3 regions of the Rhizobium sp. S96 genome follow, and region 2 is predicted to be linked to each of the others. Evidence: predicted binding sites of a transcription regulator. Region 2 holds the regulator's gene; each other region holds the start of a gene.
The links. Region 2 encodes LexA, which represses DNA repair genes until DNA is damaged. Its sites were predicted from a motif close to TGTTCNNNNTGTGTTCNG; they were not measured.
Positions count from the first base shown of each region.

Region 1: QTL94_RS11270 (ribonuclease T2 family protein) is a predicted target of LexA. The motif match lies at 5,338-5,355, and genes of this name have one in related genera.
Region 3: QTL94_RS02845 (DNA recombination protein RmuC) is a predicted target of LexA. The motif match lies at 1,269-1,286, and genes of this name have one in related genera.

Region 1 covers NZ_JAUDRY010000009.1:48,377-58,314, reverse strand. The annotation lists gene QTL94_RS11285 (ArsR/SmtB family transcription factor) at 1-753, opposite strand, end outside; gene ettA (energy-dependent translational throttle protein EttA) at 921-2,570, opposite strand; gene QTL94_RS11275 (hypothetical protein) at 2,705-4,513, opposite strand; gene QTL94_RS11270 (ribonuclease T2 family protein) at 4,589-5,326, opposite strand; gene QTL94_RS11265 (alpha/beta hydrolase) at 5,479-6,408, shown strand; gene QTL94_RS11260 (DMT family transporter) at 6,422-7,381, shown strand; gene caiB (succinate--glutarate CoA-transferase) at 7,400-8,602, shown strand; gene QTL94_RS11250 (thiamine pyrophosphate-binding protein) at 8,599-9,938, shown strand, end outside.
Region 2 covers NZ_JAUDRY010000015.1:123,100-133,037, forward strand. The annotation lists gene fabZ (3-hydroxyacyl-ACP dehydratase FabZ) at 1-237, shown strand, start outside; gene lpxA (acyl-ACP--UDP-N-acetylglucosamine O-acyltransferase) at 234-1,052, shown strand; gene QTL94_RS18190 (LpxI family protein) at 1,056-1,937, shown strand; gene lpxB (lipid-A-disaccharide synthase) at 1,934-3,115, shown strand; gene gltA (citrate synthase) at 3,145-4,434, opposite strand; gene QTL94_RS18205 (ComEC/Rec2 family competence protein) at 4,729-7,170, shown strand; gene lexA (transcriptional repressor LexA) at 7,151-7,873, opposite strand; gene QTL94_RS18215 (VOC family protein) at 8,076-8,960, shown strand; gene kdsA (3-deoxy-8-phosphooctulonate synthase) at 8,957-9,799, shown strand.
Region 3 covers NZ_JAUDRY010000003.1:372,971-382,908, forward strand. The annotation lists gene QTL94_RS02840 (globin-coupled sensor protein) at 1-1,123, opposite strand, end outside; gene QTL94_RS02845 (DNA recombination protein RmuC) at 1,319-2,542, shown strand; gene QTL94_RS02850 (ribokinase) at 2,592-3,491, shown strand; gene QTL94_RS02855 (methyl-accepting chemotaxis protein) at 3,712-6,051, shown strand; gene ptsN (PTS IIA-like nitrogen regulatory protein PtsN) at 6,128-6,592, opposite strand; gene hpf (ribosome hibernation-promoting factor, HPF/YfiA family) at 6,656-7,231, opposite strand; gene rpoN (RNA polymerase factor sigma-54) at 7,481-9,043, opposite strand; gene lptB (LPS export ABC transporter ATP-binding protein) at 9,200-9,938, opposite strand, start outside.

The DNA.
Region 1 (9,938 bases), on a different contig from region 2:
GGGCCGCAACATACGCGCCGCCTCGCCGATGGCGATTTCGGGCTGGTCGAAAAAATGAAGAACCTGATGGATCGTGACCAGATCGAAATCCTGCGCCTCGAACGGAAGGTTCAGGATGTCGGCATGACGAACCGAGGCCTTGTTAATGCCTGACTTATCGAGGTTGGCGCGCGCCACGCTCAGCATGTCACGGCTGGCATCGACACCGATTGCGCGGCGATAGATACCCGAAAGCAGCTCGAGGATGCGGCCGGTACCGGTACCGAGGTCCAGCAGCGAGTCGATCGGCTGGTTGCCGACCAAGCGGATAACCGCGGCATCGACCTCCTCGTCGGCCGCATGCAGCCGGCGCAATTCGTCCCACTCGGCGGCGTTGCGACTGAAATAGGCTTGCGCACGCTCGGCACGCTGGCGCTTGACGGCAGCGAGCCGCTCGCCGTCGCGCTGGATGACCGGGTCGTTCTCCGAGGCGTGCGTCAGCAGGCTCCGGACGAATGCGACCGCCTTGCCCTCCTGACGCAGTCGGAAATAGGCCCAGGCGCCTTCCTGATAACGATCGATGAGGTCAGCCTCACCAAGCAGCTTCAGGTGGCGGGAGATGCGCGGTTGGGATTGGCCGAGAATTTCGGTAAGATCGGTCACCGTCAGATCGCCGGCGGCGAGAAGCGAAAGCAGACGAAGGCGCGTCGGCTCTCCGGCCGCCCTCAAGACGTCCACCAACGCATCCAATCCCAGTCTGATAGGCTCACCCATACTCGATCCAATCAACATATAAAGATATCTTTATGTGAATTGCATTGGGCTGGCAAGCAGCAATTCCACCCATTCACGAAATTCGCTGCGCAAATAGCGACATAGGGCACCCCACAAAAAAGCCCCGGCGAACCGGGGCTTTTGTCGTCATCCCTAGAATGCAGGAATTAGCGCGTCAGGCGCTTGTAAGCCTGGCTGCCCGGGTTCAGCGCGTCGGCACCGAGGCGGCGAACCTTGTCTTCCTCGTAGTCTTCGAAGTTACCTTCGAACCATTCGACATGGCCATCGCCTTCGAAAGCGAGGATGTGCGTCGCCAGACGATCGAGGAACATGCGATCGTGGCTGATGATGATGGCGCAGCCGGCGAAGGCTTCGAGCGCGCTTTCAAGCGCACCGAGCGTTTCCGTATCGAGGTCGTTGGTCGGTTCGTCGAGCAGGAGAACGTTGCCGCCCGCCTTCAGCATCTTGGCGAGGTGAACGCGGTTGCGCTGACCACCCGAGAGGTTGCCGACCTTCTGCTGCTGGTCGCCACCCTTGAAGTTGAAGGCGCCGCAATAAGCACGGCTGTTCATATCGAACTTGCCGAGCTTGATGACTTCGGCGCCACCGGAGATTTCTTCCCAGACGGTCTTGTTGCCGTCGAGCGCATCGCGGCTCTGGTCGACGTAGCCGAGATGAACCGTTTCACCGATGCGGATCGAGCCCGCGTCCGGCTTTTCCTGGCCGGTGATCATCTTGAACAGCGTCGACTTGCCGGCGCCGTTCGGGCCGATGATGCCGACGATACCGCCCGGCGGCAGCTTGATCGTGAGATCGTTGATCAGCGTGCGGCCTTCGAAGCCCTTGTTGATACCATCAAGCTCGATGACAACCTGACCGAGACGCTCGGACACGGGAATAATGATCTGCGCGTCGCCGGGCCGGATGTTCTCGGCCGCATCCACCAGCTGTTCGTAGGCCTTGATACGGGCCTTAGACTTTGCCTGACGGGCCTTCGGGCTGGAGGCGATCCATTCCTGTTCGCGCGACAGCGCCTTCTGGCGGCCGGCTTCTTCGCGGCTCTCCTGCTGCATGCGCTTGGCCTTCGCCTGCAGGTAAGCGGAATAGTTGCCTTCGTAAGGAATGCCACGGCCGCGGTCGAGCTCGAGGATCCAGCCGGTGACGTTGTCGAGGAAGTAGCGATCGTGGGTGATCATCATCACGGCGCCCGGGTAATCGCGCAGGTGCTTTTCCAGCCAGGCGATCGTTTCGGCGTCGAGGTGGTTGGTCGGTTCGTCGAGCAGCAGCAGGTCCGGCTGTGACAGAAGCAGGCGGCAGAGCGCGATACGGCGACGCTCACCACCCGACAGGTTGTCGACGGCGGAATCCTTCGGCGGGCAGCGCAGCGCTTCCATCGCCATTTCGACCTGCTGTTCAAGATCCCAGAGGTTCTGGCTGTCGATGATGTCCTGGAGCTTCGCGCCTTCGTCCGCGGTCTCGTCGGAATAGTTCATCATCAGTTCGTTGTAGCGGTCGAGCACGGCCTGCTTGTCGGCAACGCCTTCCATGACGTTTTCGAAAGCGGTCTTCGCAGGATCGAGCTTCGGCTCCTGCTCGAGGTAGCCAACGGTCGCACCTTCGGCGAGCCATGCTTCACCGGTGAATTCCTTGTCCTGGCCGGCGATGATGCGCAGCACGGTCGACTTACCGGCGCCGTTCGGGCCGAGGATACCGATCTTGGCGTCGGGGTAGAACGACAGGTTGACGTTCTCGAGGATTTTCTTGGCGCCGTAGGACTTGTTCAGTCCCGACATGTGGTAGATGAACTGACGTGCCATCGGTAATTCTGCTCCGGGGGAAATTGGTTTGCCGCTATGTAGGCGAATTGGCGCCCGGGAGCAACGCGCTAGAGGCAAAATCCAAGCGCTTTGTCGCAGATGGCCTGCGGGAAACGGCTGAAGATCACCTCAGCCTATCGCAGCGCGGCATGATCAATCCGGAAAAGCTGGAAATTGCTGGGTGTCGGAGAAACCACCCGCTCTAGCCCCGGCCAGTCATCACCACCCGCGAGCGCGGCATAAAGAGGCGCCTGTGCGGGATCGGCTTTAAGTGGGAAGCGGCAGACGGCGACATAGTCGAAAGGTGCGAGTGCCTCCCGACGCAGCTGCGGATCCGAGGTCATGAACACGTCGAACATGCGCTTCATCCCGGGCGACGCGCGATGGAACGGTATCGCACCAACCGAAAAGCCCGATGGAGCAGCGAAGATCACGGGTAGCGCAATCCCCTGCGGCACGGCAACGCGCCCCGGAGGGACGGTTTGAAGCACCGAGAAATCCTGTTGCGGACATTCACTCGCCGCCATGTAGTCGACGGCATCGAACTCATGCTCGAGCGGCGGCAGCAAGACGAAGAAAAGGCAAAGCGCGCCTGCAATCATGGCCGCAACCATTGTGGGGATCCGATAGGCCTTCTCGAACCCCGGAGGCCTCATGGTCATCATTGCGACGACGGCAGGCAGGAAAACCGGCATAAGCGCTATCGGGAAGCGAATGTTTCGCGTCACGAAGGCCGTCAGGATGAGCGCGCTCATTACCATAAGATAGGCAATAACCGGGCCGAACGACTTCTCTCTCATTCTAAACCGGAGCAGCGGAACGACATATGCCGCAAAGGCAGCCGTCAATGCGACGAGCATGAGGAGATCGTATTGGCCGTTTTCGTAGAAGTACCGAATGCTCTTTTCCTGCCAGATTCGATTGAACCAGAGCTCACGCGACAGTGGATCGATGATGCCGTAGGGTCCCGACATGCAGGACGGGAAAAGGAAGGCCGCACCGATCAGAAGAGCAACGCCGGGAAGCGCCAGCGCGAGGAGCCGGGCGAACGGCCCCGTGCGCTCATTCTGGATGAACGCACACACGCCGAGTACCGTGGAAAATCCACATAGCAGCAGGATATACGGAGCAGAGAAAGCGTCGCATTGCGTCGAAACCGCACCGGACGGGCCGATGAATGCCATTGCCGAAAGAAGCGTGACGGTCGCCATCGAAACGGACGCAGCAACGATGACCGTGCGCACCTGGGCAACATTTCCGAGATAGCAAAGAACGAGTCCGCCATAGGCAACCGCGACAAATGGCAAGCACTCAAGGCCGATTACCGTCGAGATTGCGGCCCCGGCGCCGATCATTAGGCCCCCTGTCCGCCCCCAGCGGACAAGTCCTGCCACGATCATCATAAGGGCGACAATCTGAACGTTGTGGTGATCGATGCGCCGAGGTGAAAACTCCAGCACGCCCATGCTCATGAGAATGGTCATGAGTATGAGCGACAGAATAAGAGCCGTCTCCGTCAACGCGAACCCGGCCATCAGGCGGCGCGCCGTCGATGCAACCAGCAGGCTGAAAACCGCCAGCAGCATCGGCGGCCAGACATGAAAGGCAACGGTAAGCGCTTGTGCGGTCGGCAGGAATAGTTGCAGCAGCCAGGCAATCGCAACATAGGGGAAGTCGACCAAACGGGACCAGGGCGAGACGTAAACCGCAGGCATTGAGATGAATGGCAGCGACAGATCGAACCAATGCCCTTGTGGAGACATCAAGTGCCGGATCTGTAGCTCGCGCAACTGGTCGTCGACATCGCCGACGAACCTGATGCCATCGGCAAGATCGACCATCAGCATCGCCAGCGCGGTCGCGTAGACCACGATGAACATCCGCCACAATGGCGTTTCCCGTACGGCAGTCTCGTTGCTTTCAGATGCAACTATGTCGGACATTGATCGTCACTCGAGCTGTTGGGTCGCCGCCAGCCCGAGATGATATGGGTCAAAAATTGAGATTATCCTACCGCTTCAAAAACCCGCGGCGTCGACCACACCTTCGTCGCAGCCGAACGAGGTTTTGCCGGCGCCCTGGATCAGGTCGCCGAGCGGCGCCCCATCGCTGGTCGTCGCCTTCTCGGAAAGCCCGATGGTCAACTCGCTGATGACACGATCCCGCCCTGCCCTGCGGCAGCTCATTTTCACCCGGTCACCGGCGCCCGGGCCAAAGCTCTTGTCGAATGCGGCCTTGATCTCGGGGGCCGTCAGCGTCTTACCGATCCGTGAGACAAAGAGATCGCGAACGGCCGAAGCGTTCAGCTCGCCCACGAGGCGAACAGCAGTGCCGAAGTAGGCGTCGGCGCTCATCTTGGTGCAGGTGCCGTGTTTCAGCCATTCGTGCCGTTCGAGCCCCGACTGTGTGCCCGGCATGACCTTGTCGAGGTCCGCCTTGCCCTGTGCGGAAAGCGTCACTTCAGGCAACTCATTCCAGTCGCCCTCCTTGTCGGCGGTGCGCAGGTTGCCGGAAACGCCGCAATAATTGTCCCGCATCGGCCAGAGGCCGTGCAGCGAAAAGTGCGTCGCATCGAAGCGGTCGCCGGTCTGGCTGCCGCACTCCGCCTTGCGTTGATTGGTTTCGCAAAACGCCGGCTGCCAGCTCGCGGCGAGAATATACCGCGTGTGTCCGCGGCCTAGCTCCTGCGCCGTGGCCCCGCCGGCGGCGGTTATCATGGCAAGAAAAACAGACGCGCATGCCCTGAAATTGCTCATCTCGACCCCTCAGGAACAATCCATGAACAGATAAGCACGTCATCTCGGGTTTCGCAACCCTTCGTGGATGACCGCCAAATTCCCATCGGATAGGCATCCCGGTCTGTTGCTTTTGCCGTCCGATCTGGTCAGTTCCAGCGACGGAGGAAACAATGTTCGCAGAAACACAGCGCGTCGCAACGACGGGGGCGTCGCTTGCATTTCACTATGAACCGGCGGCAGGACATGAGCGTGGCGTCATCCTGATCTGCCACGGCCTGGCAGAACACTCCAGGCGCTATGCCGGATTTGCGCAGACCATGGCCGCGCGCGGCTATCATGTCTATGCCCACGATCATCGCGGCCACGGAGATACGACGGCGCCGGATGCGCCGATCGGCCGCTTTGCCCGCCGCGACGGCGTGCGGCAAGTCATCGACGATGTTGCAGCGATGCGCGACCATGCGGCCCGGCTGCATCCGGGACTTCCCATCGTGCTCTTCGGTCATTCGATGGGTGGCCTGATCGCGCTCAATGCAGCGGTGACCTATCCCGGCAAGTTCGATGCGCTTGCCATCTGGAACTCCAATTTCAATCCTGGGCTGGCCGGACGCGCGGCCCAGGCGATCCTGCTTACGGAACGCGCACTGAAGGGCTCGGATGTTCCGAGCGCCCTGCTTCCAAAACTCACCTTCACCACATGGGGCAAGTCGATTGCCGACCACCGGACCGATTTCGACTGGCTGTCGCGAGATCCAGCCCAGGTCGACAAATACATCGCCGATCCGCTGTGTGGTTTCGACGCATCCGTGTCGCTATGGCTGGACATCTTCGAACTGACCTTCCGGGCACCGCAGGCATCGCATCTGGTAAACGTGCCGAAACAGTTGCCCATCCATCTGGTCGGCGGCGGTCGGGACCCGGCAACAGACAACGGAAAAGCCGTCACATGGCTGTCAAACCATTTGAAAGCGGCCGGCTTCTCTCGTATCACCACGCAGATATATCAGGATATGCGCCACGAGACCCTCAATGAGATCGGTGCGGATGCAGCGATGGCTGATTTCGCCGACTGGTGTGACGCAGTTCTCGCCAAGGCGTGAAGAAGGACCCGAAATGAGCAATAGCAATGCCAGCCGATCCATGTCCGCCTCCTCCGAGGTGATGTTAGGGATCGTGCTGATGTCTCTGTCGGTCCTGATCTCGCCGATCATCGATATCTTCTCGAAGCTTGCCATTGCCACGGTTCCCTCCGCGCAAATCACCGCCGCGCGATTTGCCGTGCAGGCCCTCTGCATGCTCCCCATCGTGCTGTGGCGAAACAACCTGACGAATATCACCTGGAAGCAGAGCTTTTTTCACGCGATCCGCGGCGCCATCATTACGGTATCGATGATCTCCTTCGTGACGACGTTGAAGTACATGGCGGTTGCGGATGCGATCGCGATCTTCTTCGTCGAGCCCATCATCCTCACTATCCTCAGCAGCATCTTCCTGAAGGAAACCATAGGTTGGCGGCGCTACACCGCCTGCGGCGTCGGCTTCTTCGGTGCAGTGCTCATCATCCAGCCCAGCTTCGAGGAGGTAGGCTACGTGGCGCTGCTTCCGATCGTGAGCGCTCTCTGCATCGCCATCTATGCGATGATGAACCGCGCGCTTGCGCAGCGCGAGGATCCCTGGCTGATGCAGTTTCATATGGGTCTGTGGGGCCTACTGATCTGCGCGGTGCTTCTATATTTCGGCCACGGCAGCGGTTCTGATGTCCTTGATCCTGTCATGCCGGATAGCCGCGGGTTCCTGTACCTTCTCGGTGTTGGCGTCTCCGCAGCGATCGCCGGCATTCTCGGCGTCTACGCCTACCGCTCCGCGCCGGCCTCCACCCTCGCGCCGTTGCAGTATTTCGAGATCGTCTCGGCCACCATTTTCGCCTGGCTCGTCTTCGGCGACTTCCCGGATGCGGTCAAATGGCTCGGCATATCAATCATCATGGGGTCAGGCTTCTACATCATCTGGCGCGAGCGGCGCTTTGCATCGAAACCCGTATCCGATACATCTCAATCGACACGGGCACCTTGATCTGATCGTGGGAGGAACATGACGGAGACCAAGCTTAGCAACGCACCGCTTGCGGGCATTCGCGTCATCGAACTCGCCCGTGTGCTCGCCGGACCATGGGCAGGCCAGATGCTGGCAGATCTCGGCGCTGACGTCATCAAGGTGGAAAATCCCGATGGCGGCGATGATACCCGCCAGTGGGGGCCGCCATTCGTCGAGAGCGCCGATGGCGAGAACCTCTCCGCCGCCTACTATCACTCCGCCAATCGCGGCAAGCGCTCGATCACGGCAGACCTGAAAAGCGAAGACGGACAATCCCTCGTTCGCCGCCTCGTGGCAACGGCCGATGTCCTCATTGAGAATTTCAAGGTTGGCGGGCTCGTGAAATACGGGCTGGATTACGAGAGCTTGCGGAAGATCAATCCAAAGCTCGTCTATTGCTCCATCACCGGCTTCGGCCAGACGGGCCCCTACGCCGGACTGGCGGGCTATGACTATATCGTACAGGGTATGTCGGGTTTCATGTCGATCACCGGCGAGCCGGATGGACAGCCGATGAAGGCAGGCGTTGCGATCGCCGATATCTTCACGGGCATCTATGCCGTCTCGGCCATTGAGGCGGCCCTCATCCATGCCTTGAAGACCGACCAGGGGCAGCTTGTCGACATGGCCTTGCTCGATGTCCAGTCCGCCGTTCTCGCCAACCAGAACATGAACTATCTGGTATCAGGCCGCGCCCCGACCCGGCTGGGGAACGCCCATCCCAATATCTCGCCCTATGAGGTCGTACCGACGGCAGACGGCTATCTCATCCTCGCCGTTGGAAATGACGGCCAGTTCCGCCGCCTGTGCACGATCCTCGGCCTTGACGAAGTGGCCGACGACGCGCGCTTTGCCACCAACAAAGCCCGGATCGCGCATCGCGATGAGGTCCGCCGGCTGGTGACGACCGAAACGCTGAAGTGGCTGAAGGCCGATCTGCTGAAGGCTTGCGAGGCGAATGCCGTTCCAGCCGGAGCGATCAACACGATCGAGGAAATGTTCGCCGATCCGCAGATCAAGGCGCGCGGCCTGCGTGTCGATCTCGAAGACGCAGTTGGTACTATCATCCCCGGTGTGAGGACACCGGTGGTCCTGTCGCAGACGCCGTTGCGCTACGAGCGGCCCAGCCCGCGATTGGGAGAGCATCACGAGGAAGTTCTGGCGGAGCTCGCCGAACTGGAGGGGAAAAAGCCATCATGAAACGAACCGGCGGGGAACTGATCGTCGAGGCCTTGAAAGCGAATGGGGTGAAACGCCTCTCCTGCGTGCCCGGCGAGAGTTTTCTCGCTGTTCTCGATGCGCTTCACGACAGCGACATCGACGTGGTCGTCTGCCGTCAGGAGGGTGGCGCCGCGATGATGGCCGATGCCTGGGGCAGGCTCAGCAGCGAGCCCGGGATCTGCATGGTCACGCGCGGCCCCGGCGCAACCAACGCCTCCGCCGGCCTGCACATCGCCAGGCAGGATTCCATTCCGATGATCCTGTTCATCGGCCAGGTCCAGCGCGATGCACGTGAACGCGAAGCCTTTCAGGAAGTGGAATACCGGCGCGCCTTCACCGAATTCGCCAAGTGGGTAGGCGAAATCGACGATGCTGCACGCATTCCCGAATTCGTTACCCGCGCCTTTGCGATCGCGACCTCCGGGCGGCCCGGTCCGGTCGTCTTGTCACTGCCCGAAGACATGTTGCGCGAAGAGGTCGAAGCGCCACGCGCCAAGCGCTATGCCCGCGTCGAGGCTCATCCCGGCAGCAGCCAGATCGACGACCTCTATCTTCGCCTTCTCAAAGCCGAGCGGCCGATGGTCATTCTCGGCGGCACGCGTTGGGATGCCGATGCCGTTGCCGACTTCCAGACCTTCGCCGAGCGCTTCAAGCTGCCCGTCGGCTGCTCCTTCCGCAGGCAGATGCTCTTCGACCATCTGCATCCAAGCTATGCCGGAGATGTCGGGATCGGCATCAACCCCGAGCTCGCAAGAGAGATCAAGGAAAGCGACCTGCTGATCCTCATCGGCAGCCGCATGTCGGAAATGCCGTCGTCAGGCTACACGCTGCTCGACATCCCCTACCCGCAGCAGCAGCTTGTCCACATTTATCCCGATGCATCAGAGCTGGGACGCCTTTACCGACCGGACCTCGCCATCTGCGCGAGCCCGCAGGATTTCGTGGGGGCCCTGGCCGACCTGGAAGCACCGGCGGAGGCGCATTGGGCCGAGCGGACCGAGCGCATGCATCAGGCCTACCTGACCTGGTCGAAGCCACCGCAGACCGGCCCCGGCGACGTCCAGATGGGACCGATCATGGCGTGGATCGAGGAAAACACGCGGCCCGATACGATCTTCACCAATGGCGCCGGCAACTATGCGACCTGGGTGCACCGCTTCCACCGGTTCCGGCAGTTCAACACGCAGGCCGCCCCCACCTCCGGCTCGATGGGCTACGGGTTGCCTGCAGCCGTTGCCGCCAAGCGCCTCTTCCCCGACCGTGAAGTGATCTGCTTTGCCGGCGATGGCTGCTTCATGATGCACGGGCAGGAATT
Region 2 (9,938 bases):
GCAGGCGCGATTTGCGCGAAGAAGGAAGGCGAAGGCGGCAATCTCGTCTATTTCATGACGATCGATAACGCGCGTTTCCGTAAGCCCGTCGTACCGGGCGATCGCCTCGAGTATCATGTGAAAAAGCAGAAGCAGCGCGGCAACATCTGGAAATTCCACTGTGATGCGAAGGTCGATGGAGCGCTCGTCGCCGAGGCCGATATCGGCGCTATGATCATTCGCAAGGATCAGGCATGAGCACGATTGCAGCAAGCGCCACAATTCATCCGATGGCCGTTGTGGAAAGCGGCGCCATCATCGGTGAGAACGCGAAAATTGGTCCTTTCTGCCACGTCGGTCCACACGTGGTACTGGGCGACAATGTCGAGTTGCTGGCGCATGCCGTCGTGACCGGTCGCACGACCATCGGCAAAGGAACGCGCATCTTCCCGATGGCAGTGATCGGCGGTGATCCGCAGAGCGTCCATCACGGCGGTGAAGAGACGACTCTGACGGTTGGTGACAATTGCACCATCCGCGAAGGCGTCACCATGAACACCGGAACGGCTGATTTCGGCGGAAAGACGATCGTCGGCAACAACAATCTCTTCCTCGCGAACTCGCATGTGGCGCACGATTGCCGCGTCGGCGACAACGTCATCATGTCGAACAACGTGATGCTGGCTGGCCACGTGACCATCGAGGACCGCGTCATTCTGGGTGGCGGTTGCGCCGTTCACCAATTCACGCGCGTTGGCCGGCAGGCGTTCGTCGGCGGTCTTTCCGCCGTGAGCTACGACGTCATTCCCTATGGCATGCTGAACGGAAACCCCGGCCTGCTGGGCGGTCTTAACGTTGTCGGCATGACGCGTGCAGGGATCGATCGCGCGACAATCCACACCGTTCGCCGCGCCTACAAGGCGATCTTTGAAGGCACGGGGTCCATCCGCGACAATGCGGCTGCGATACGGCACGAGTACACCGATTGCGAGCAGGCCATTCAGATCCTCGATTTCATCGCGGCTGAAAGCGATCGCGCGCTGTCCTCTCCGACCAGGGGACAGAAAGGCTGATCCTTGTCTCTCGCTGGTGATACGCCCAAAGGCCGCTTGGCAATCATTGCAGGAAGCGGCCTCCTGCCGTCACATGTCGCCGAAGCCGCGCGCGAGGCGGGCGAAAACCCCTTCATCATCGCACTCAAGGGCGAGGTTGATCGCTCCTGGGATGGTTTTGACCATGCAGTGATCGGCGTCGGCGACTTCGCCGGCGTTATACGGGCGCTCGAGAGCAATGGCGTTGATCGCGTCGTCATGTCCGGCGGCGTCAAACGCCGACCGGAATGGCGCGAGGTACGGCCCACATTCAAGACCTTGATGAAAGTGCCCGCAACAATCCGTACGCTGCTGTCTGGTGGCGACGATACGGTGCTGCGCATGGTGATCAAGCTCATCGAGGTGGACGGTCGGCGCGTGGTCGGAGCGCATGAGATCGCGCCCGATCTCCTGGCCTCGGTCGGACCGATCGGAGCCGCTGGCTTCAGCGCCGACGATGCCAGGGACATCGCCAAGGCTATCGAAGCGGCGGAGGCACTCGGGCGGCTTGATGTCGGGCAGGGTGCGGTCGCCGTCGGCGGGCGCATCGTAGCGCTTGAAGGCGTCGAGGGCACGGATGCCATGCTCGAGCGGGTCGCTGAATTGCGCGCCGCCGGACGTATTTCCGCGCGCCGCCGCGGTGTGCTGGTCAAGCTTTGCAAGCCGCAGCAGGATATCCGCGCCGATCTGCCGTCGATCGGAATTTCCACGGTTTCCAATCTCCGCAAGGCCGGCCTCGCCGGTGTCGCCGTCGAAGCCGGACGCTCGCTGATCCTCGATCGCAAGGCCGTCATGAAGGCGGCAGACGAAGCCGGTATCTTCGTCGTCGGTCTGGATCGGGGATTGCCGAATTGGGGACTGTCATGAGCGCGCGTCCGCTGAAGGTTGCCGTCGTCGCCGGCGAGGTCTCCGGTGACCTGCTTGGCGCCGATCTGATCGCAGCCTTGAAGCGGCAGCATGATGGCCCTGTCGAACTTCTCGGCGTAGGCGGCGAGGGGCTCGAGGCCGAGGGGCTGAAATCGCTCTTCGACTATTCCGAGTTGTCGATCATGGGCATCACCCAGGTTCTCTCCAAACTGCCGACACTGGTAAAACGAATCCGCCAGACGGCCGCTGCCATCATCGCGGCGAATCCGGATGTGCTGCTGATCATCGACAGCCCGGATTTCACCCACCGCGTTGCCAAGCGTGTTCGCGCCGCGCGTCCTGACATGCCGATCGTCAATTACGTGTGCCCGAGCGTCTGGGCCTGGAAGGAATACCGGGCGCAACGCATGCTTGCCTATGTCGATCACGTCCTAGCTGTGCTGCCATTCGAGCCTGAGGCAATGCGCGTGCTCGGCGGACCGCCGACCACCTATGTCGGTCATCGTCTGGCCGTCGATGCGGATCTGCTTGAAACACGCCGGCTTCGCGCGCAATCGCCTGTGAAGGCACCCGCCGATGTCAGGACGATCATGCTGCTACCGGGCTCGCGTGGATCGGAGATCACCAAGCTCCTGCCGTACTTCGGCGACGCCATCGCCGAATTTGTCGAGCGCAACGGCGAGACGCGCTTCATATTGCCTACCGTGCCGCGCCGTGAAGCGATGGTGCGCGAGATCGTCAAGGACTGGAAGATCCAGCCGGAAATCCTGGTGGGAGCGCCCGCCAAATGGAAGGCCTTCGCGGAGGCTGACGCCGCCATGGCCGCGTCAGGTACTGTGATTCTGGAGCTTGGGCTTTCCGGTGTCCCCACGGTTTCTGTCTACAAGACGGACTGGATCATCAGCCTGATGACGGGGCGTATCAAGACTTGGACGGGCGCCATCCCGAACCTGATTGCTGACTATGCCGTCGTACCTGAATACCTAAATAATGTGGTTCGCGGCGCAAGCATTGCGCGCTGGATGGAGAAGCTGTCGGTCGACACCCTTCCGCGGCGCGCGATGATGGAGGGATACGATCTCGTCTGGCAAAGAATGCAGACGCAAAAGCCGCCCGGCGAGCACGCGGCGGAGATCGTTCTCGATGTCATTCAAAAGAAAAGGCCCGGTCATTTCTGACCGGGCTTTTTTGTGCCCGGATGGGCCGATTAGCGCTTGGAAACCGGCTGGTAGTCGCGCTTCGGCTCGCCGATGTAGAGCTGACGCGGACGACCGATGCGCTGCTGCGGATCCTCGATCATTTCGTTCCACTGTGCGATCCAGCCGACGGTGCGGGCGAGAGCGAAGAGAACGGTGAACATGGTCGTGGGGAAGCCCAGCGCCTTGAGCGTGATGCCCGAGTAGAAGTCGATGTTCGGGTAGAGCTTCTTCTCGATGAAGTATTCATCGGTCAGTGCAATGCGCTCCAGTTCCATCGCCACGTCGAGCAACGGATCGTCCTTGATACCGAGTTCGCCGAGCACTTCATGTGTCGTCTTCTGCATGATCTTGGCGCGCGGATCGTAGTTCTTGTAGACGCGGTGGCCGAAGCCCATCAGGCGGAACGGATCGTTCTTGTCCTTGGCGCGGGCAATGTACTCGGGAATACGGTCAACCGAGCCGATTTCCTGCAGCATGTTGAGGGCCGCTTCGTTGGCGCCGCCGTGAGCAGGGCCCCAGAGGCAGGCGATGCCGGCCGCGATGCAGGCGAACGGGTTTGCACCCGAGGAGCCGGCGAGACGAACGGTCGAGGTCGAAGCGTTCTGCTCGTGGTCCGCGTGCAGGATGAAGATGCGGTCCATGGCGCGGGCAAGCACCGGATTGACCACATATTCCTCGCAGGGAACGGCGAAGCACATGCGCAGGAAGTTCGACGCATAGTCGAGATCGTTCTTCGGATAAACGAAGGGCTGGCCGATGTGGTACTTGTAGGCCATGGCCGCGATGGTCGGCATCTTGGCGATCATGCGCAGCGAGGCAACCATGCGCTGGTGCGGATCGGTGATGTCGGTCGAGTCGTGGTAGAAGGCCGACAGGGCGCCGACACAGCCGCACATGACAGCCATCGGATGCGCGTCACGGCGGAAGCCGGTGAAGAAGCGCGACATCTGCTCGTGCACCATCGTGTGATGCGTGACGCGATAGTCGAAGTCCTTCTTCTGCGCGGCGGTCGGCAGTTCGCCGTAGAGCAGCAGGTAGCAGACTTCGAGGAAGTCACCGTGCTCGGCCAATTGCTCGATCGGATAGCCGCGATGGAGCAGCACGCCCTCGTCGCCATCGATGTAGGTGATTTTCGATTCACAGGATGCGGTCGAGGTAAAACCAGGATCGTACGTGAAGGAAGCGGTGTTTTTGTAGAGGGCGCCGATATCGATGACGTCAGGGCCGATCGTGCCGCTTTTAACGGCAAGGTTGACCGACTTGTCACCGATTTTCAGTGTTGCGCTTTGATCCGTCATTCTGATCCTCCAAACTGGCGGGTGGCGCCATAAAAGCGCCATAGGGTTAAGCGTCGTCTGCGATAGCTATATGATCGCGGGGTTAATGCCAAGTTCTCTTGACGCCATTTTGTGCATCGCAGTATCAACTTTTAAGCACTACAGCGATGCCCGTCACGCATAGCAGAAGCCAATGATAATCCTTGTCTTTTCCGATCATTGATCAGCCTCTTATTTTAAATCGATTATTGTTGCGCTCGCGCTCAAGAGCTTGCATTCTGGTTGCAATGGCGGCTTATTTCGAGGCGCAATTGCATGTCGGAGTTGAAAACGATCGAGGCAATGCCGACTGCTCAGAGCGCAGATACATCTGCGCGCCTGCCGATCAAGGGGGCAGCCGACCTTCGTGCCAAATCGACGCAGCTCCAGCTTACCCAATCCCTGAGACCCTGGCGGTCGCGGGTTGCAGGTCGAGCCTCCGGATACTGGCCGCATGTTCGCGTTGCGATGTCGCAGGAAGCCGAACATGGCTGGTACTTCCTGATGTCGCCGGTTCTTTTCGGCAGCGGCGCGATTGCCTGGTTTCAGTTCGACGCCGATCCTCCGCTCTTGCGGCTTTGTGCCTGGCTGGCAGTCTTCGCGGTGATTGCCTTGGCACTAGGGCCTGCGCGGCCGATCGCGCGCAAGGCGGCGCTTGCGGTCCTGCTTGTCGTGTGCGGCATGCTGTCGAGCCAGGTCGAGACATGGCAGGCAGGGACAGTAATGCTCGATACGCCAGTGACGACCACGGTCACCGGCCGCGTCGAGCGCAGGGAAGGGGACGGAGAAGGTCGGTGGCGCTATATCGTTGCTGTTGCTGGTACCCGCGAACCGACACTTGGCCGACCTCCAGAACGTGTTTCGCTCGTGGCGCGCGGCGCCTCCACGCCGTTTGAAATCGGGCAGTGGGTGACCGGACGTGCTCGCCTGACCCCGCCGTCAGGCCCAGCCCTGCCGGGCCTGGATGACTTTTCGTTCGGAGCCTATTTCGACGGCGTCGGCGCGAACGGTTTCTTCTATGGCGCACCAACAGCGACCGTGGCACCCGAGACCGGCGATAAGCGGCAATTTCTGGCGGAGGGGATCGAATATCTATACGGCCTCAGAAGCACGATCGGAGACCGCATTCGATCCATTCTCCCCGGTGACACCGGCGCCTTTGCAGCCTCGCTTGTCACCGACGAGAGACGTGCGATCTCCCGCGAGACGACGGCCGCCCTAAGACAATCTGGACTCGCTCATATTGTCGCGATTTCAGGGCTCAACATGGCCCTCTCCGCCGGCATCTTCTTTGTTGGTTTTCGAATGGCGCTCAGTCTCCTGCCATCGGTGGCCCAAGCCTACCCGACGAAGAAGATCGCCGCCGCCGGCGCTCTCGTGGCGTTGACCGCCTACTACATGATTTCCGGCTTTGCCGTGTCGGCTGAGCGGGCATACATCATGATGATGATCATGCTGGTTGCGGTCCTGTTCGATCGACCGTCGATAAGCCTTCGCAACGTCGCCTTGTCAGCGCTGGTGATCGTGATGCTGTCGCCGTCGGAGGTCCTGGGTCCCAGCTTCCAGATGTCCTTTGCGGCGACGCTGGCGCTGGTCGCCGGCTATTCCATCTGGACCGGGCGAAGGCCGACCGACAACGCCTTTCTCAAGCTGCCATGGGTCATGCCGGTGGTCGCCGTCGCACGCTTCTTCGGCGGCATCGTGCTCACCTCCATGATCGGCGGTTTTTCGACGGCGTTGTTTTCGATTGAGCATTTCCATCGGCTGAGCTCATACGGCTTGCCGGCAAATCTCATGGCGATGCCAGTCATATCCTTCGTTGTCATGCCCATGGGCATGCTTGCGATGTTGCTGACGCCCTTCGGTCTCGATGTGCTGCCGTGGAAGATCGCCGGCCTCGGGCTCGATGTCGTCATCGGGATCGCCAAGCTCGTGTCGTCCTGGGGTGGCAATGTCGATATCGGGCGCCTGCCGTCCTGGTATTTCCCGGTAGCGGTTCTCGGATTTCTGGTCCTGACTTTGCTGCGAACGCGTTTGCGCTATCTGGGCGCCGCCATCGTCGGTATCGCGACATTCACGGTGGCGTTGCTGCCTTCATTGCCCGCACCTGATGTCGTTGTTGCGGAAGACGGATCCCTGGTGGCAATTCTGCGCGGAACCCGCATGGCCTCCAACCGGGAGCGCCCGCCCGACTTCATATTCGGCCAGTGGCAGCGAGCCCTCGCCGCCGAAGAGCATCAGCCTCCGGCGTTCATCAAGGCCACACTTCCCAAGAAGACGAAGGAGCGCAACGACCGGTCATACGCTCTGTCGTTTGACGAACGGCGATCCGCGCTCCGCACGATGCGCAACGCCGCAGCGAACGGCTCGGCAAACAGTTTCGTCTGCGTTAAAGGCGCCTGGTGTATCGCCACCCTCGACAACGGCTATATCGTCAACGTCATCGAGGATTTGGCCTATCTCGGGCCGGCTTGCGACGCCGCCGATATCGTCATTACCCCGGCCCGCATTCGTCTGCGCGAATGTCGGTCGGGCGCAATGCTTATTACCGGCCAAACTTTGCGTAGAAGTGGCGCGGTCGAAATACGCATCGATCAGCAGGGCGCGCCCGTCCTGACAACGACGTATGATGGCCTATCACGCCCATGGCGCATACATCGCGCCTATGACTGGCGCAGCGGCACCTTTGACGTCGCCGTTAGTGATAACGGCGAATAAGCCCCACGAGCTTTCCCTGGACCTTCACGCGATCGGGTCCGAAGATGCGCGTCTCGTAGGCGGGATTGGCAGCTTCGAGCGCAATCGATGCGCCCTTGCGGCGGAACCTTTTCAGCGTCGCTTCTTCGTCGTCGACCAGTGCCACGACGATATCGCCCGGATTGGCCGTATTGCCATTGCGGATGATGACCGTATCGCCGTCAAAAATTCCGGCTTCGATCATCGAGTCGCCCTTGACCTCCAGCGCATAGTGTTCGCCTGAGCCGAGCATGTCGGCGGGGACGACGATGTCATGCGTGTTATTCTGGATTGCCGAAATCGGCACACCCGCCGCGATCCGGCCCATGACAGGCACGGAAACGGAATTGCCGTTGTCGGTACTTGGTGCCGGCTTGGCCGGTGCCGGAGGCGTGACCAGCTGAGGCTTGCCAAGGCTCCCTTCGATGACGCTCGGCGAGAAGCCGCGTCGTTGAAGGCTCGGATTGTAGGCCTCCGGAAGCTTGATCACCTCGAGCGCGCGTGCCCTGTTCGGCAGCCGGCGAATGAAGCCGCGCTCCTCGAGCGCCGTAATGAGCCGGTGAATGCCGGATTTGGACGCAAGGTCGAGCGCATCCTTCATTTCATCAAAAGACGGGGGCACGCCTGACTCCTTCATTCGCTCGTGAATGAAGAGGAGAAGTTCCTGTTGCTTGCGCGTGAGCATCGAAGTCGGACCCCAGGGTTGTGAAACAAAGCCAGAACAGACACTATATGTTCCATATGTGTTCCGCAAGTGGCTAAATTTTCGTAAAACTTGGCTCTGAATTGTCCGGTTTTTACACTTCATTCGATCTATGAGGCGGTAGCCTCTTGCATTGTCTCGCTTAGCAGCGCACATCATTCGCGATTTCGGGAGAGGATCTGCCATGAGTGAAGCTCATCCGCTGGACCACGTGGTGCTGCCCGTCGCCAATATCGACCTTGCCAGGGAGCGTCTCGGCAAGCTTGGGTTCACCGTCGCGGCGGATGCGCGCCACCCGTTCGGAACCGAAAACGCCTGCATCTTCTTCGCCGACAAAACATACCTCGAGCCGCTCGGCATCGCGAGCGCCGATGCGTATGAAACGTCGGTCAAAAAGGGCAACGTCTTCACTGCGCGCGATCGTGCTTTTCGCTTCCGCTGCGGCGATGACGGTCTCTCGGCAGTGGTCTTCGGCACCGCCGATGCCGATCGAGATCACGCCCGCTTCCACGCCGACAGGATAAGCGGCGGCGAAATGCTGCAGTTTGCTCGGCCGATGAAGATGCCGGATGGTTCCGAGACGACCGCAGCCTTTCGGCTTGCCTTTGCCGCCGATCTTCGCGCCCCTGATTTCTTTCTGTTCACCTGCCAGCGGATCAATCCTCTGCCAACGGACCGCAAGGCGCTTGAGACACATGTCAACGGCGTGACCGGTATCGCCGAGATCGTGCTGGCGGCACCGGATCCGAAGGCGTTCGCCACATTCCTGCGTTTTGCCTCCGGCGTGGCGTCGGTGCGGGAGGAGGCGTTTGGTATCAGCCTTGCCACTCCGAACGTGCGCATCAGCATTTTGTCGGCGGATGGGTTGAATGCCTATTTCGATCTCGTCGCGCCCAGCGCGGATCGCGGTCTGCGTGGGGTCGGCATTGTCTACAAGGTTGCTGATCTCGCCGTGACAGAAGCACATTTGGCTGCTAACGGGATCACTTACACGCGTAAGAACAATCGAATTCTGGTGAAGGCTGCGTCCGGGCAGGGCGCGCTCTTCGCCTTCGAGGAGAAACGATGAGCCAGACAAATTCCGAAGTAGCCGTCGGCCAGGGTACCAGCCAGGTGGTGTTTTCGAACGCCGGCAAGCTCTCGCTGATCGCCGGCCCCTGCCAGATGGAGAGCCGTGATCATGCGTTCATGATTGCCGGCGTGCTGAAGGAACTCTGCGACAAGCTCGGCATCGGTCTCGTCTACAAGTCGTCTTTCGACAAGGCGAACCGCACGTCGCTGTCCGCCCAGCGCGGCATCGGCCTGGAAACGGCGCTTGAGGTCTTTTCCGATCTCAAGAAGGAATATGGCTTCCCTGTCCTGACCGACATTCACACCGAAGAACAGTGCGCCGAAGTCGCCACCGTCGTCGATATCTTGCAGATTCCGGCCTTCCTCAGCCGCCAGACCGATCTTCTGGTCGCCGCCGCCAAGACGGGTCGCACGATCAATGTGAAGAAGGGGCAGTTCCTCGCACCCTGGGACATGAAGAACGTCCTCAACAAGTTGAATTCGAGCGGCAATCCGAACATCCTGCTGTGCGAGCGTGGCGCGTCTTTCGGTTACAACACGCTGGTCTCCGACATGCGCTCGCTGCCGATCATGGCGGCGATGGGCGCCCCTGTGGTTTTCGATGCCACGCATTCGGTCCAGCAACCCGGCGGGCAGGGTGGTTCCAGCGGTGGCCAGCGCGAGTTTGTCGAGACGCTGGCGCGCGCGGCCGTTGCCGTCGGTGTCGCCGGTGTGTTCGTCGAGACGCACGAAGATCCTGACAACGCGCCGTCGGACGGTCCGAACATGGTCTATCTCAAGGATATGCCGAGGCTTCTCGAAAAGCTCCTGGCCTTCGACGCGATCGCGAAAGGCTGACGTTCAAAAGACTGACATGTTCGTGTAATAGGCCACGCACGAACATCGCTGCGAAGCATGCGCAAAGCGCCATTGTAATTTGCGCATCTTCGATTAAGACGGATTTCAAACGATTTATCCACTCTCAAGCAGGAAAAGC
Region 3 (9,938 bases), on a different contig from region 2:
GCTGCGCCAGCTGGCGGACTTCCTGCGCGACAACGGCAAAGCCTTTGCCGGCTTCCCCGGCGCGCGCTGCTTCGACGCCGGCATTCAGGGCAAGCAGGTTCGTCTGGAAGGCGATTTCATCGATCACGCCAATGATCTTGGCGATCTCGGTCGAGGACTTTTCGATACCGGCCATCGCGGAGACGGCGCTGGTCACGAGTTCGCCGGAGTTCTTGGCCTTCTGCTGCGTCTCGCGCACGGCGCCGGATGCCTTCTCGGCATTGGCGGCCGTCTGGCCGACGCTGACGGAGAGCTGCTGCAGGGCAGCCGAGCTTTGCTCGACGCCAGCCGCCTGCTGCGCCGTACGCAGGGCGAGATCGTCCGATCCCTTGGCGATTGCGTCGGTTCCCTGCAGGATTTCACCGGACGTTGCCCGAACCGAGGCAAACGACGTGCGCAATGCGGCAACGGCGCGGTTATAGTCGTCGGCCATGTCCTTGAAGTTGCCCGGCAGATCCGGCAGCGTTGCCTCCAGATCACCGTTCGACAGAGCCTCGAGGCCGCGACGAAGATGCGTCAGGGCCAGTGCCTGGTCCGCTTCCGCCTTCGCACGCTCTTCCTCGAGCTTCAGGCGCTTTTCTTCCAGCGTTTCGAGGTAGACGGAGATGGAGTAATCCATGTCGAGCATGGCGGCCTTGACCACGGCGGAGAGCTTTTCCGCAAGGATCTTGCCCTGCTGGCGCGCGAACATCGACGGCCACTGCTTTTCCATCAAACCCTTGATGAGATCACTCATCAGCAGGGCATAACCGCCGATATACCAGCGGGGCTCGAGGCCGATGCGCGCATGCGTGCGGCCGACGGCCATGACGCCCTTGACATAGGCTTCATCGAAATTGCCACCGGCCAGATTGGCCCAGTGATCTTCCTGGCGCTTCTTGGCGTGGTTCATATGCGCCTTGTCGGCGAAGAAGCTGGCGACGGCCGGCGTCTTTGCCAGCTTACCGTAGAACTTGTCGAGTGCACCGCTGAGCAGATCGGAGATCGTCGGGCGCATTTCGCGCAACGACGCCCGGGCCCCATCATCCAGCTCGATGAAATCGAGGCGTTGCTTGAGGGCGTTGTCGGCTGGCTGGCTGCTCATGATATCTCTGCTTTATGATTGGTGCTGAAAGAGAAATTTGAGCAGAGCTTTTGCCGAATATAGTTTCGCAAACGTTAAATAAGCATCCGAATTGTCGACTAGTGGATTGCTTCGGTTCACGATTTCCATCATCGGACCAGCTCAATGTTCACGTTTTGATCTAGCCAAGTCTGGCGAGTTTGCTATGCTGACGCCATGAACGCTACCCCCGACTCGTTTTCAGCCATCCTCTCAGAGATCAATCCTGTCATGCTGGCGCTGGCTGGCGGCGCAATTGCCGCCGTGATCGTGCTGATGCTCGTTTTCCTCATGCGCAGCAGCCAGTTGCGGCGGGAGCAGGCTGACGAAGCGAGCCAGCGCGCCATGGAGGCCGATGCCCGCATGGCCGAGCTTCTAAAGATCCAGGCCGAGATGCACGGCCGCATGTCGACGATGGCGGAGGTGTTCGGCTCTCGCCAGGCGGAACTCAATCAGGCGATCAACCAGCGCCTGGACGGAATGTCGCAGCGGGTCAGCACGACGATCACCGAACAGACGAGGTCGACACACGAGAACCTGCAGCGGCTGCAGGAGCGGCTGGCGGTTATCGATGCCGCGCAAAACAACATCCAGACGCTGGCCAAGGACGTGGTCGGTCTGCAGGCCATCTTGTCGAACAAGCAGACGCGCGGCGCCTTCGGCCAGTCGCGCATGGAAACGATCGTCGCGGACGGCCTGCCGATGGGGGTCTATACCTTCCAGCACACGCTTTCCAATGGATCACGCCCGGACTGCACCATTCGCATGCCGAATGGCGCGCCGCCTCTGGTCATCGATGCGAAATTCCCCCTGGAGGCATGGAATGCCATTCGTGACGCGGGTGGTCCCGACCAGGCAAAGGTCGCAGCACAGCAGTTCCGCCGCGACATGGAAACGCATATCCGCGATATCTCGGAGAAATACCTGATCCAGGGCGAGACGCAGGACACGGCATTCATGTTTGTCCCGTCGGAATCGATCTTCGCCGAAATTCACGAAAACTTCGAAGCGATCGTGCAGAAGGCACACCGTGCGCGGATCGTCATCGTCTCGCCATCGCTGTTGATGCTGTCGATCCAGGTCATACAGGCGGTGCTGAAGGATCAGCGCATGCGGGCGCAGGCGCATGTGATCCAGGGCGAAGTCGCCAATCTGATGGACGATCTGGGCCGGCTCGATGAGCGGGTGCGCAAGCTGCAGGGCCATTTCGCTATGGCGCAGAAGGATGTCGACATGATCGTCACTTCGGCCGACAAGCTCAACAAGCGCGGCGCCAAGATCGAGGCGCTGGAATTCGAGGGCGGCGACGGCGGCAAACCTGATCGCGACAGCGAGACCGCGACGAAATCCGTCGAAAGCCGCACCGGTCTCCTCAAGCTCAGGGTAGTTGACGACGAGTGAGCCCTTCGGGCAGTGTCGCCGCCAAAGAAGCATCGGACGGGACACCTTCATGATCACAGTTTTCGGCTCCATCAACATGGACCTCATTGCCACCACCGAACGGCTGCCGAAGCCCGGCGAGACGGTCGCGGGAAATGGCTTTTCGACGGCCGCAGGCGGCAAGGGCGCCAACCAGGCGCTCGCCGCTCGTCGCGCGGGATGTGGTGTCCGCATGGCCGGCGCGGTCGGCAAGGATAGCTTCGCGGTCCCGGCGCTCGCGCTGTTGAAAGATGCCGGCACGGAACTTGAAACCGTCAAGACGGTCGATGAGCCCACGGGGACGGCACTGATCCTCGTCGGCGGCGACGGCGAGAACATGATCGCGGTGGTACCGGGCGCGAACGGCACCGTGACGGCTGACGACGCCGACAGAGCTGTCGGCGCGATGAGCGAAGGCGATATCCTGATGCTACAGCTGGAGGTTCCGGTTGCCGCGGTCGAGCGGGCACTCGCTGCGGCCAGGGCGAAAGGCGTCCAATCGGTTCTCAACCTCGCGCCGCTGATCGACGATGCGGCGCGCCTCGGTCGGCTCGCGGATATCGTCATCGCCAACGAGACGGAGTTCGAACGACTGGCCGGCCAGGAGAACATGAGCGCGGACGAAAGAGAGGCCGCCCTGAAGCGCCTGAACGGCGAAACGGGCCAGACACTGATCGTCACCCTCGGCGCGGACGGCGTCATCGCCATCCGCGACGGTCTCCTGTCGCGCGCCAAGGGCCTGAAAATCGAGCCGGTCGACACTGTCGGCGCCGGCGATACTTTCTGCGGCTACTTTGCCGCGAGCCTGGATGAAGGGCTGGAATTCGAGGCCGCGCTCCGCCGGGCAGCGGTTGCCGGTTCGCTTGCCTGCCTGAAGCATGGAGCTCAGCCGTCGATCCCGCTCAGCGCCGATGTCGCAAAGGCGCTCTAGCGACTTCGGGCCTGCGACATTTTGGGTGCCGCCTGCCAGTCACCACTGAAATTTGACGGCATTTCATTCAAATTTAAGAGATTTCTGGCGATCTTCCGATTGATCGCCAGACCTTCCTCCGAGGATCGGGCATTCGTAATGGCTGCCCCATGAAGGGGCCACGCCTTCGTGTCTGTGTCGATGAATGCATTATCCGACACATCCTTCCCCCGAGGAACCCATGTTTATCTTTCGCATGAAATCGCTTGCGGCCAAACTTATCCTCATTACCGGCATTTCCATCGCATTCGTCCTCCTCGTTTCGAACTTTTTCCTGATCGGTGAGACGCGCAGCCGCGTTCAGACGCTCACGATGGATCAGGCCAACCTCGAGGCGAAGTCGATCGCGAATGAAGTTGCCTCCTCCGTCGGCGAACTCGCAGGTGCAGCGCGCTCGATGGCCGGCACAATCAGCCGTGGCCAAGAAGGCAAGTATCTCGACCGCAAATCGGTCGTCGATATGCTCAAGGCAAACGTCGAGCATAACCAATTCGCATTCGGCAGCTGGTTTGCCGAGGAGCCGAACGCCTTCGACGGCCAGTCGCCCACGATGGCAGGCAAGGTCGATTTCGGCTCGTCCAAGGATGGAACCTTCAACCCCTACTGGACGAAGAAGAAGGATGGTGGCTTCACCTTCTCTACCTTCGATTCCGACTACAAGGCCGGCTGGTACGCGCTGGCTGCAGCAAGCAAGAAGGGCGCGCTGTCGCCGCCCTACGCCGAGACGACCACAGGCGAAAATACGGCCATGACCTCGATCGCCTACCCGGTCATGTCGGGTGGCAAGCTGATCGGCGTCAGCGGCGTCGACATCTCGCTCAAGTCGCTGCGCGACAAGCTCTCGACCCTGCACCCCTTCGGCACCGGTCGCGTGACGCTGCTTTCGCAGAGCGCCGATTGGATCGTTGCGCCGAAGGCTGAGCTGTCCATGAAGCCATACGACGGCGTCGGTCTCGATGCGGTCAAGAGCGCGCTGACCTCGCTGCAGCCTGCTGTCGTCAAGGACCTGACGTTCGACGGCTTCGAGCCCTTCGACCGCGTGGTCTATCCGTTCGCCCTGCCTGACGTAAACACCAGCTGGGTGATCCTCGTCGACGTTCCGCACAGCGCCATCAACGCACCGGTCCAGGACCAGACGCTGATGATGGTCATCGCCGGTATCCTCGTCCTGATCGCCGTCATGATCGCTCTCTATGCGGCGGTTCGTTCGTTCGTACAGCGTCCGCTCAGCGGCCTCGTCGCAAGCGTGAAGGCGCTTAGCGACGGTCGCTACGAACAGGCCGTCGCCGGCCAGGATCGTGCCGACGAAATCGGTTCCGTCGCCAAGGCGCTGGAAGGCTTCCGCTTCGCACTGGCCGATACCCAGCGCCTCGAAGCCGAGGCCAACAGCCAGCGTGATGCCGCCGAAGCCGAACGCGGCCGTTCGGAGTCCGAACGCCAGCAGTCGGTCACGTTGCAGCGCCATATCGTCTCGATCGTCGGTGCGGGCCTGTCGGAGCTGTCCCAGGGCAACCTCGGCCACCGCATCACCGACGACTTCCCGGGCGAGTACGGCAAGCTGAAGCAGGACTTCAATGCCGCGCTCGAGAGCCTGGAAGAAACCATCAAGACGATGAACCTCAGCGTCGTGAACATCGGTTCCGGCACGAGCGAAATCAGCGGCAGCGCTTCCGATCTCGCCAAGCGCACCGAACAGCAGGCCGCCAGCCTGGAAGAAACCGCCGCCGCGCTCAACGAGCTCACGGCACAGGTCAACTCCAGCGCCGAGAACGCCCGCACGGCAGCCGACAACGTCAACCACGCCTGCGCCGACGCTGAGAAGTCCGGCGAAGTCGTCCGCAAGGCGATCGCCTCGATGCATGGCATCGAGCAGTCATCGACGGAAGTGTCGCGCATCATCGGCGTGATCGACGAGATCGCCTTCCAGACGAACCTGCTGGCGCTCAACGCCGGCGTCGAAGCCGCGCGCGCCGGTGAAGCCGGCAAGGGCTTTGCTGTCGTCGCTCAGGAAGTCCGCGAACTGGCCCAGCGCTCCGCAAACGCCGCCAAGGAGATCAAGACGCTCATCAACACCTCGGCCGTCCAGGTCAAGGAAGGCGTCGATCTCGTCGGCCGCGCAGGCGATACGCTGCACAAGATCTCCGAGCAGGTGATGGGTATCAACAACCTGATCCGCGAGATTTCGGCATCGGCCAGCGAACAGGCGATCGGCCTGAAGGAAGTCAACCAGGCCATGAACCAGATGGACCAAGTGACCCAGCAGAATGCGGCAATGGTCGAAGAGACGACCGCGGCCAGCGTGGCGCTGAACGACGAAGCCCAGACGCTGCAGCAGCTCGTCACGCGCTTCCGCGTCGGCGGCTCCGGCAATGCCGCAGCCCTGCGTTCGACCGCGCAGCAGATGCGCGCACCGGCTACGCCGGCATATCGCCCGGCCGCACCGGCACCGGCGCCTCGCCGCGCCGTCGCACAGTCGCGCGGCTCGGCAGCCCTTGCCCAGGACAGCTGGGAAGAGTTCTGAGCCAAGGCATGGCCCTAAACGAAAAAAAGAGGCGCCTGAGCAATCAGGCGCCTCTTTTTAATTGGTTCTGTCGAAATCAGGCCGCGTTCGAGGTCTGCTCTTCGTTCAGGAATGCATAGATCGCCGAAGCCGAATCCGTCGCGCGCAGCTTGGCGACGAGGTCGTGATCACGCAGCACGCGCGCGATGCGCGACAGAGCCTTGAGGTGGTCCGCACCGGCACCTTCGGGCGCCAGAAGCAGAAACACGAGATCGACCGGCTGATCGTCCAGCGCTTCGAAATCGACCGGCTGGTCGAGGCGCGCAAAGATGCCGACGATGGAATGGATGCTTGCGAGCTTGCCGTGGGGAATGGCGATGCCGTTGCCTACGCCGGTGGAACCAAGGCGCTCACGTTGCAGAACGACGTCGAAAATTTCCCGCTCGGACAGCCCGGTGACCTTGGACGCCTTGGACGCCAATTCCTGGAGGAGCTGTTTCTTGGAACTTACCCTGAGGGCGGGAATGATCGCATTTTGCTGCAGCAAATCTGCCAATGCCATTTCTTCTTCCTTCTGCGCCAAGACTTGGAGGAGCGGCGGGTTCCGCCGCTCCTCGCTCTCATCTCAGCTTTTGATGTTGGCTGCGTCTATCCAGCCAATGTTGCCGTCTTGCCGACGGTAAACGATGTTCAATTGTTCTTTGCCGGGGCTGCGGAACAGCAGCAACGGTTCGTCCGTCATGTCGAGCGCCATCACGGCGGTCGCAACAGACATGGTCTTCAACTGCTTGGTACTTTCTGCGACGATGGCCGGCGCGAAATCGTCGGGAATTTCATCGTCGTGATCCGGCATACCGTCCATGACGGTGTAGGCGACTTCGGCAAAACCATTCAGATGATTCCCGGCGTGATGATCCTTAAGCTTGCGCTTGTAGCGGCGAAGTCGCTTCTCAATACGTGCGGAAGCGGCATCGAAGGCCAACTGCGGATCCATCGCTTCTCCGGCTGCGTGCAAAACCACGCCGCTGTCGAGATGAACCTTGCAATCGGCGGAAAAGCGGGCGTTGGCCTTCTGCACGATGACCTGACTAGAATACCCTCCGTCGAAGTATTTCGTGACGGCCACACCAATTTGGTCCTCAATCCGCTGACGGAACGAGTCACCAATTTCCATATGTTTACCGGATACACGCACACTCATGGAGTTTCCCTTCTTATGTGGTTTGCGAGTACCAGTTTACGCCAAGGCTCATCCGCATCCAAGCACTTCGCGCGATCCCAAGCAAGATCGACCGAAGTTCTCGGCTGCGTGCGCCCTGAGGATGATGGGGATAACCTCCGACGCTATCCACAGCGCCGATTTCGGCGGCTTCTAGCCAGAAGTTACCAAAAAGTCAACAGGCAGTCTATTTCACGCGGGAATACACGCACAGGTCACATGTGACCGAACTCAAAAGCCGGCGACTTTCGCCAAGGCCCGCTTCTCCCGCCGGCGCTGCACGGACGAAGCAATGTTCATGGCCTCACGATACTTCGCAACCGTGCGACGAGCAAGTTCGATGCCTGATTTCTTGAGGATATCCACGATATCGTCATCCGACAGCACGGCCTCGGGGCTCTCCTGCATGATGAGAGTCCGGATCTTGTGACGGACTGCCTCGGCGGAATGGCTGTCGCCACCCTCCACGGCGCCGATGGAGACGGTGAAGAAGTACTTGAGCTCGAACAGGCCGCGCGGCGTCAGCATGTACTTGTTCGAGGTGACGCGGCTAACGGTGGATTCATGCATCTTGATGGCGTCCGCCACTGTCTTCAGATTGAGCGGGCGCAGGTGATCGACGCCGTGCATCAGAAACGCATCCTGTTGGCGCACGATCTCGGTCGCCACCTTCATGATCGTCTTGGCGCGCTGATCGAGGCTGCGCGTCAACCAGTTGGCATTCTGCAGGCACTCCGACAGGAAGGAGTGATCCTCGCCATTCTTTGCCACGTTGGCGAAGTAAGACTGATTGACGAGCACGCGCGGCAGCGTGTCCGGATTGAGTTCGACAAGCCAGCTGCCATCGGACGCGGCCCTGACGACCACATCGGGCATGATCGCTTCCGAAATCCCCGCCTCGAAGCCGCTGCCGGGCTTCGGGTTGAGCTGGCGGATCTCGCCCAGCATATCGAGCAGATCTTCCTCGTCGACACCGCAGAGGCGTTTCAGCGTCGCGAAATCGCGCCGGGCCAGCAGTTCCAGGTTGCCAACCAATGCCTGCATTGCCGGATCGTAGCGATCCTTCTGGCGCAACTGGATGGCAAGGCATTCCGCAAGATTGCGTGCAAAGACGCCGGGCGGATCAAGCGTCTGTAGCGCCGCCAGCACCCGCTCCATGTCCGCCGGATCGGCACCGAGGCGCTCCGCCACCTCGCCAAGGTCGGCGTGCAGGTAGCCAGCCTCGTCGAGTTGGTCGACAAGGTTTTGTGCGATCAGGCTATCGGCAACGTCGGGTAGGACGAAAGGCAGCTGCTGCGTGAGGTAGTCGCGAAGCGACACCTGCCCGGCAACGAAGTCATCAAGGTCATAGGCCTCGGCACCCTCGCCGCCTCCGGGCATCGACTTCCACTGGCTGATCAGCTCGGGGGCATCGGCCCGCGGCGGCACGCCGTCATCGGGAAAGACGTTGGCGTAGTTGGCGTCCAGCTCATCGTTCATGCGATTGGCGCCGGCGCCATCGGCGCGATCGGACCAGTCGCCGGACATGACTTCCGTGCCGCTGTCGTAATCGTCGTCGGATTTCGCGTCTTCCGTCTGGCGCGCGTAACCATCATCCTCGTCGGCGCCGCGCTCGCTGCCCGTTTCGGCATCACCTGACGGAAATTCCAGCAGCGGGTTCTTCTCGACTTCCTGCGCGATGAACTGACTGAGCTCGAAGTGCGTCATCTGCAGCAACTGGATGGATTGCATCAGTTGCGGTGTCATCACCAGTGATTGGCTCTGGCGCAGGTAAAGATTGGCCGACAGTGCCATGATGGACGCGAAACTCCCGTTAATTCCTCCAGGAAACCGCATCCTATAACGGGCTCAGGCCACGGAAATCCAAGTTGGCCCAAAAATTGCTTTTTTATTGAATTTGGTCAAGCGGTAGATGACAGGAAGGTGAATTTCCGTCGGATCCGCTGCCCGTCAGAGACTGAAGTTGTCGCCGAGATAAAGCCTGCGCACTTCGGGGTTGTTGACGATGTCATTCGCCCGACCATGGGTCAGCACTTCGCCCGCATGGATGATGTAGGCGCGGTCGATCAGGCCGAGCGTCTCGCGGACATTGTGATCGGTGATCAGAACACCGATGCCGCGTGCCGTCAGGTGATGCACCAGGTTCTGAATGTCGGCGACCGAAATAGGGTCGACACCCGCGAAAGGCTCGTCGAGAAGCATGAAGGTCGGATCGGTGGCTAGGGCGCGCGCGATTTCCAGGCGGCGGCGTTCACCACCCGACAGCGATACCGCAGCACTCTTGCGGAGCTTGCGGATGTGGAACTCGTCAAGCAGCTCGTCGAGCTTCTTCTCGCGCGCCGCTTTGTCCTTCACATGCACTTCCAGTACAGCGCGGATATTCTCTTCGACCGTCAGGCCGCGGAAAATCGACGCTTCCTGCGGGAGGTAGCCAACGCCCAGGCGGGAGCGGCGATACATCGGCATCGTCGTCACGTCGTTGCCGTCGATCTCGATGGTGCCTTCGTCGACCGGCACGAGACCCGTGATCATATAAAAGCAGGTCGTCTTGCCGGCGCCGTTCGGCCCGAGCAGGCCGACAGCCTCGCCACGCCGCACGACCAGCGAAACACCGTTCACCACCCGTCGGGTGCTGTAGGTCTTGGTCAGACCGCGCGCGATCAGGGTGCCCTGATAGCGGGTCTTGTCC